Regions from separate parts of the Flaviflagellibacter deserti genome, predicted to be linked through region 2. Evidence: riboswitches for the same ligand, from Rfam matches in the RefSeq annotation. Region 2 holds a riboswitch; the other holds the start of a gene.
What was found. A riboswitch is a leader RNA that binds a small molecule or an ion and turns the genes downstream of it on or off. The one in region 2 is predicted to bind cobalamin.
Positions count from the first base shown of each region.

Region 1: it holds a riboswitch for cobalamin, as region 2 does, so the genes downstream of both, ACFPFW_RS16940 (TonB-dependent receptor plug domain-containing protein) here and metE (5-methyltetrahydropteroyltriglutamate--homocysteine S-methyltransferase) in region 2, are expected to answer to the same signal.

Region 1 covers NZ_JBHSJF010000008.1:257,774-261,925, reverse strand. Annotated here, with positions in the region: gene ACFPFW_RS16945 (cob(I)yrinic acid a,c-diamide adenosyltransferase) at 1-468, opposite strand, end outside; gene ACFPFW_RS16940 (TonB-dependent receptor plug domain-containing protein) at 597-2,483, opposite strand; cobalamin riboswitch at 2,599-2,786, opposite strand; partial or broken gene metH (methionine synthase) at 2,926-4,152, shown strand, end outside.
Region 2 covers NZ_JBHSJF010000008.1:30,823-34,974, forward strand. Annotated here, with positions in the region: gene metE (5-methyltetrahydropteroyltriglutamate--homocysteine S-methyltransferase) at 1-2,279, opposite strand, end outside; cobalamin riboswitch at 2,384-2,574, opposite strand; gene egtB (ergothioneine biosynthesis protein EgtB) at 2,734-4,023, shown strand; gene egtD (L-histidine N(alpha)-methyltransferase) at 4,023-4,152, shown strand, end outside.

The DNA of each region.
Region 1 (4,152 bases), 230 kb from region 2:
CACGAACAAAGCATCGCTCATCCGGTTCAGATAGGCCAGCACATCGCCGGGCGCCGCCGGATCCTGCAGGACGCTGACGGCCCGCTCGGCGCGCCGGGCAACGGCGCGGGCCATGTGCAGTCGCGCGCTGGCTTCGGAATCGCCGGGATAGATGAAGTCGTGCAGAGGCGGCAGGCGCTCGGACAGCTCGTCGATATATTTCTCGAGCGCGAAGGTCTCGGCGGGATCGAGAGACAGATTGGAGCGGGTGCCTTCCGAGCTCAGGATGGCGCTGATCGTATAGAGCGCCTTCTGCATCGCCCGCAGCTTCGGCCGCATTTCCGGGTTCGCCAGAACCGCCAGTCCGATGCTCGACGACAATTCGTCGAGATCTCCGACGGCGGCGACCAGCGGATCGTCCTTCCCCGCCCTCCGGCCGGAGAACAGCGACGTCTGTCCGGCGTCGCCACCCTTCGTATAAATCTTCATTTCACGCTCTTACGCACACTGGGGCCGAGGCGGCGTTCCGGACTGTATCGCAGCCCGGAACCGTCCGCCTCGCCTTTCGAAGTGACACCGACGACAGGATTCGCGGCATCGGACCCATCGTCGCGGCGTCAGAAGCTGACCCTCACGCCGGCAATCGCGGTGCGGCCAGTCCCACCGAACGTGTAGACCTCCTCGTATTCCTCATCGAGCAAGTTCTCGACCCGGGCATAGACCTCCGTGTGCTCGTCGATTTTGTAGCCACCACGCAGATTCACGAGGACGAAGTCGTCGAGTTCTACGACCGGACGCCAGAACGGCAGGTCGTCCTGCGTGCCGTTGTAGACGACACCCAAATTGACGTTCGCGCGACCATCGAGGAAGGCGTAGTTCGCATCGAAGCTCGCCGAGTTGGACGGGCGGCGGATCAGTTCCACGCCCTGGGCGTCCTCGCCCTGAAGCCAGGTGTACGACGCGCGCAGCGTGAGATTGTCGATCGGCGTTGCCGACAGGCCGAACTCTACGCCGTGAATCTTTGATTCACCCGGCAGATTGACGACGGTGAGGCCCTGAAGCTGGATCAGATCGTCGATCCGCTGGTCGAAATAGGTCACGTTGACGACAAGGTCGTTGCCGAACACCGGCTGGTCGAAGCCGACATCCCAGCCCTTCGCGCCCTCCGGCTTCAGATTCGGATTGGGGATGAAGGTCGGCGTCTGGCCGTAGAGTTCGAACAGGGTCGGGTTCTTGACGCCGGTTCCGTAGGAAGCGCGGAGCTTTGTCCCCGTTTGTTCGACGATATAGGCGCTGGTGATGCGGAAGGTGGTCGCATCCTCAAAGCCGTCGTTGAAGTCGTGACGGACGCTGCCGGTGACGAAGAACTGGTCCCATGCGCCGAGCTTGTATTCACCGACGAGGCCGGTCTGCTCCAGCGACTTGTCGAAGCTCGAAAAGCTGCTCTCGGTCGTCGCCTCGTCCTTCTCGTGATCGGCGGCGAAGGTGAAGGTGTGCGAAAGCTCGCCCGTCTCGGCAAAGACGTTGCTCTGGTAGTCGAACTTGGTCTTCAAGCCGTCGAACTTCGTCGGCGGGAAGCTGTCGTACAGATAGTCGTAGCTATGACCGGTACGGAGCGCGCCGACGATCTGCTGCCAGCGTCCTTCGAACAGATCGAGCTTCGCCTGCGCCCGGCCGTAGAATTCATCGCCGTCGACATCGTTCTTGAAGTCGTAGGCGCCGCTGCCGAACGCCTCGTCGTCGCCTTCGGAGTAATAATCGACGGCGCGGCCGACCACGTCGAACCGGAGATTGTCGGTCGCCTGAAAGCCGAACTTCCCGAAAACGGTCCCGTTATCGTAACCATCCTTCTCGGTATTGCCCCGCCATTCGGAAGCGGCCGAGAAGCCGTCGGTGCGCAGGCCGACGCCGCCGATCAGATAATCGACCCGGTCGGTGCTGCCGCTGATCGAGCCGCCGCCCTCGACCGTGCCCCGGCTGCCGGCTTCGACGAAGACCGAACCGCGCGGTGGACCGTCGCCCCGACGGGTGATGATGTTGATAACGCCGCCGATCGCATCCGAACCATAGAGTGCGCTTTGCGGGCCACGCAGGACTTCGATGCGATCGATGTCCTGGGCCAAAAGATGGGCGAAGTTGAACTCGCTGCCGCCAGCCGGATCGTTGACCTCCATGCCGTCGATCAGGACGAGGGTCTGATTGCCTTCCGAGCCGCGTATGCGGACCTGTGTCAGTCCGCCAGCCGGTCCGACCCGATTCACCGCGACGCCCGGCATGCTTCTGAGCGCGTCCGACACAAGGCGGATCTGCTTCTGCTCCAACTCCTCGCGCGTGATCACAGTAACCGCACTACCCACCTCTTTGGCAGGCGTGTCCGTTCGGTTCGCCGTGACGACGATCGGCTCGAGCTCGATCGGCTTCGCGGGTTCGGGAATCGTTTGTGCGGAAACGGCAGAAACGGTCGCAAGACAGGCGACGGATGCAAGCAGGACAACGCGGGACATCAAGACCTCGGGCGGCGGCGCCAAATGGTGCATCACCGCGAGCGAAGCCTGGGCCGCCGCTCGAACGAGCGGAAGCGGTCAGACAACCATCGGCACACCCCGTCCGACGCTCTCGCGCATGACCATGCTGACGGCAGGTCTCCTGGCTCGCGGGTTGAAAGATCGCGCCGCCTTCCCGGGCGAGCCCAGTGGCATGTGGCGAGACCCAGCCGCTTACAGTTGCGGGGGCAGCCGCGGCTTCGGGCGAACCCACACCGCATTCCCTATTGATCCCCGAAGGGAACCGTCAGGCCCAAGAATTCACAATTTCGCCACAGATGCAAACGCCGCGTTAATCGGCCCGCCGGACTTGATCCTCGGACTTATTGAGGCCAAACCCTTGCGGCACAGGCGAAGAAACGCCATTTTGCGGCCTCGCGTCGCAGCATATGCGGAAATCTTTATGTCTTTACGTGAACAGCGCCGAGCCCTTCTGGACGAACTGGCCCGCACCCGCGTGATCATTCTCGATGGCGCGATGGGCACGATGATCCAGCGACACAAGCTGACCGAGAAGGATTTCCGCGGCACACGCTTCGTCGATCATGAGATCGATCTGCAGGGTAATAACGACCTGCTGACGATCACCCGGCCGGACGTCATCAAGGGCATCCACCGCCAGTATCTCGAAGCCGGCGCCGATATCATCGAGACCAACACCTTCAACTCGACCACAATCTCGCAGGCCGAATACAAGCTCGAACACCTCGCCTACGAGCTGAACTTCGAAGGCGCGCGCCTGGCCCGCGAGGCCGCAGACGAGGTGGCGGAAGAGACCGGCTCTCCGCGCTTCGTTGCCGGCGCGATCGGCCCGACCAGCCGCACTGCCTCGATCTCGCCCGACGTCAACAATCCCGGATATCGCAACGTCACGTTCGACGAGCTGCGCGAAGCCTATCGAGAGGCTGCGCGAGGCCTCATCGAAGGCGGCTCGGACATCCTCATCGTCGAAACGATCTTCGACACGCTGAACGCCAAGGCCGGCTTGTTCGGCGTGCAGGAATTGTTCGACGAGCTCGGTGTCGAATTGCCGATTATGATCTCCGGCACGATCACCGACCTCTCCGGGCGCACACTTTCCGGCCAGACGACGGAAGCATTCTGGAATTCCGTGAAGCATGTGAAGCCGTTTTCGATCGGCCTGAACTGCGCCTTCGGAGCGGACCAGATGCGGCCTTACGTGGCAGAGCTGTCCCGCGTCGCCGACACGCTGGTCTCGGCCTATCCGAACGCCGGCCTACCGAACGAATTCGGCCAGTACGACGAGGAGCCGGAGACGACCGGCGGCCATCTGCACAATTGGGGCAAGGACGGCCTCGTCAATATCGTCGGCGGCTGCTGCGGCACGACGCCCGGCCATATCCGCGCCATCGCCGAGCGCGTCCATGGCCTGTCGCCGCGCGAAATCCCGGTGCGTGACAAAAAGCTTCGCCTGTCCGGACTGGAAGCATTCGAGGCCCAGGCGTGAGCGAGCAGACCGCGAGTTTCATCAATATCGGCGAGCGGACCAACGTCACCGGCTCGGCGAGGTTCAAGAAGCTGATCCTGAACGGCGATTTCGACGCCGCGCTGCAGGTCGCCCGCCAGCAGGTGGAGAGCGGCGCGCAGGTCATCGACATCAACATGGACG
Region 2 (4,152 bases):
TTCTCCAGCGCGGGGCGGACCTCGTCCCATTTGCGGGTCTTGAGGCCGCAATCCGGATTGACCCAGATCTGGTCCGGCGACAGGCGCTGCCGGGCCTTGTCGAGGAGATCGCTCATCTCGCTCGCCGGCGGCACCCGCGGCGAATGGATGTCGTAGACGCCCGGTCCGATCTCGTTCGGGTACTTGTACGTACGGAACGCGTCGAGCAGTTCCATCTGCGAACGCGAGGTTTCGATCGAGATCACGTCGGCGTCCATCGCGCCGATGCTGTCGATGATGTCGTTGAATTCCGAATAGCACATATGGGTGTGGATCTGGGTCGACGGCATCACGCCCGAGGCCGAGATGCGGAAACTCTCGACCGCCCAGTCGAGATAGTTCTTCCAGTCCTTCTCGCGCAGCGGCAGACCTTCGCGGAACGCCGGCTCGTCGATCTGGATGATGGTGATGCCGGCCTTTTCGAGATCGACCACTTCGTCGCGGATCGCGAGTGCGATCTGGCGGCAGGTTTCGGAGCGCGGAATGTCGTCGCGGATGAACGACCAGAACAGCATGGTGACGGGGCCGGTGAGCATACCCTTCATCGGCCGCTTCGTCAGCGACTGGGCGTAGCTCGACCATTCCACCGACATCGGCGCGGGACGCGAGACGTCGCCGAAGATGATCGGCGGGCGGACATAGCGTGAGCCGTAGCTCTGCACCCAGCCATGCTGGGTGAAGGCGTAGCCGGAGAGCTGCTCGCCGAAATATTGCACCATGTCGTTCCGTTCGAACTCACCGTGGACGAGGACGTCGAGGCCGATCTCCTCCTGCCATCGGACAGCCGCTTCCGTCTCCTTGCGGAGGAACGCGGCGTAGTCGGCATCGGACAGCGCGCCCTTGCCGTTGGCGGCGCGCGCCTTGCGAACCTCTTCGGTCTGCGGGAACGAGCCGATCGTCGTGGTCGGAAACGCCGGCAGGTTGAACGCCGCGCGCTGGGCCTCGCGGCGCTCGGCGAAGGCGACGCGCTTCGCGTGGTCAGGGGTCAGCGCCTGCATGCGCGCCTTCACCGCCGGATCGTGGATCTTCGGCGATTTCGTGCGGGCACGCGCGGCCTCGGACGATGACTTCAGCTCCTCGACAACGCTGGCGCGGCCGCCGTCGAGCGCGCGCCCCAGGATCGATAGTTCCTCAATCTTCTGCGCCGCGAAGGCGAGCCAGGTCTTCACGTCGGAATCGAGCTTCGTCTCCTGGTCGAGATCGATCGGCACGTGAAGGAACGAGCACGAGCCCGAGACGATGATCTTGTCTTCGCCGCGCTCCTCAATGATCGGCTCGAGCTGGTCGAGCACCGCTTCGAGATCGGCGCGCCAGACATTACGGCCGTCGATGACACCGAGCGACAGAACGAGGTCGCCCCTCGCGCGGTCGAGGACATCGTTGATCTGGCCGGCGCCGCGCTTGAGGTCGACATGCAGGCCCGCGACCGGCAGATCGAGCGCGAGATCGAGATTGTCGCCGAGTTCGCCGAAATAGGTCGCGACGAGGACCTTGAGCGACGACGGCAGCGCCGCCGCGATGTGCTGATAGGCAAGCGACATCGCCGCGCGCTCGGAATCGTCGAGGTCGAGCACGAGGACCGGCTCGTCGATCTGCACCCAGTCCGCGCCTTCGGCCGCGAGCTGCTTCAGCACCTCGACATAGACCGGCACCAGGCCCGGCAGGAGCGACAGCGGGACGAGCGTCTCGTCCTTCGACTTGCCGAGCTTCAGGAAGGTGACCGGGCCGACCAGCACGGGGCGGGTGTGGATGCCGAGCGCCTTGGCCTCGCGGAATTCATCGACCGCCTTGGAGGTCGACAGCGCGAATTCCTGACCACGGACGAATTCGGGAACGATGTAGTGGTAGTTGGTATCGAACCATTTGGTCATTTCCATCGCCGGCACGCCCTTGCCGGTCTCGTGGACATGGCCGTGCTCGCAGACCGCCGCGCCCTGCGCACCGCGCGCCATCGCGAAATAGGTGTCGAGCGAAACCGGGCCGCCCTTCCAGCCGTAGATCGCCGGGATCGCGCCGACCATGGCCGAGGTGTCGAGGACATGGTCGTAGAGCGAGAAGTCGTTGCTCGCGACGCTCTTCAGCGCCTTCTGCCGCTGCCAGTTCGCGGCGCGGATGTCTTTCGCGGAGGCGACGAGCGCGGCCTGGTCGGTCTTGCCGGACCAGGAGCTTTCGAGGGCGGATTTCAGTTCGCGCCTGGGGCCGATGCGCGGAAATCCGAGCGACGCGGTGACAATGGACATGCGGCTAACCTCACTTGAGAGGCGTGGGGCCGAGCATGGGCACGCATTCCGGCGAGCTTGCGGCGCGCAGGGCAGAGCGGGCCCGCCGGGACACCCCGCCCGTGGACATCTATCTCACCGTGGCAGGTCTCCTGGCTCGCGGGTCGCGGCTGCTGCCTGGCCTTCCCGCCGCGAGCGGCAGTGACACATTCGACAGAAGCTCGCCGCCTACAGTTGCGGGGGCAGCTCCGGCGCTGAACCGGATTCCCTCTTAGCCACGGGCAGGCGCCCGCAGACCACGGTGACGGTACGATGCCGCGAGTCTCGATATTAGTCAATAAGGATATAGAGATTTCTTTATATCGAGACTCAACGACCTTGGTCGCCTTGTGCCTGCCGATTCCGGCCCCAAGTGAACCTCTCGGCCCTCCGAGAGTTGAAGCTCTCAAGGCGCGCACAGACGAAGGGGATCCGTATGAACGACAGCCGAGGCGAGCAGCGATCCGCTCGCGGATCGCGGGCGGGCGAACTCCATCGAGCCTTCCAGACCGTTCGAGCACAAAGCGAGGAACTTGCCCGCGGTCTGCAGCCGGAAGACCAGACCGTGCAGTCGATGCCGGATTGCAGCCCGACAAAATGGCACCTCGCCCATGTCTCCTGGTTCTTCGAGACCTTCCTCCTCGTGCCGCACATGAGGAAGTATGAGGTCGTGCATCCGCAGTTCCCGTTCCTCTTCAACTCCTATTACGAGGCCGCCGGCCCTAGGCATAACCGCTTCGAGCGCGGCCTGATCACCCGTCCGACCGTGGCCGAGGTCGCCGACTATCGCGATCATGTCACACGCGCCATGGATGATCTGATCCAGGGTGCCGACGAGAGACTGTGGGCGGAGATCGAGCCGATCGTCGAGATCGGCATCCACCATGAGCAGCAGCACCAGGAACTGATCCTGATGGACATCCTGAACCTGTTCGCGGCGAACCCGCTCAGGCCGGCCTATCGCCCGTGGAAGGCGCAGGTCGCGCGTGCCGCCGAGCCGCTGAAATGGTTCGATTATCCGGGCGGGGTGTTCGAGATCGGCCATACGGGTGAGAGCTTCTCATACGACAACGAGAGCCCGCGCCACGAAGTCCTGCTGCGTCCGTTCCGCCTCGCCTCGCGCGCGGTGACGAATGCCGAGTGGATCGCCTTCATCGAGGACGGCGGCTATGCGCGCCCGGATCTCTGGCTCGCCGACGGCTGGGCTCGGGTGAAGAACGGCGAGTACTCGGCGCCCTATTATTGGGAAAAGACCAGCCACGGCTGGGAGGCGATGACGCTCTCCGGCCAGCACCGCGTCGATCCCGACGCGCCGGTCGTCCATGTCTCGTTCTACGAGGCGGACGCCTATGCCCGCTGGGTGGGGAAGCGCCTCCCGACCGAAGCCGAATGGGAAATCGCCGCCCGGAACCTGCCGCAGACCGGTAATTTCGTCGGCTCCGGCGCGCTCCGTCCGCTTGCCGCGCCTGCGTCGCAGGACCATCCGGCGCAGATGTATGGCGATGTCTGGGAATGGACCTCGAGCCCCTACATCGCCTATCCCGGCTACAAGCCCGCGCCCGGCGCGATCGGCGAGTACAACGGCAAGTTCATGTCGAACCAGATGGTGCTGCGCGGCGGGTGCTGCGCGACACCTGACGGTCACATTCGTCCGACCTATCGCAACTTTTTCTACCCCCACCAGCGCTGGCCATTCGCCGGGCTTCGCCTCGCGGAGGATGCGTGATGTCGCCGGATCTCGCAGCAATGCTCAGGCTCGATCCTGATGCACTCCCCCCGGTCGAGGGCCGTTCGGCTTTCTATGACGACGTGATGCGCGGCCTGACGCTCCGCCAGAAGACACTGCCCGCGAAAT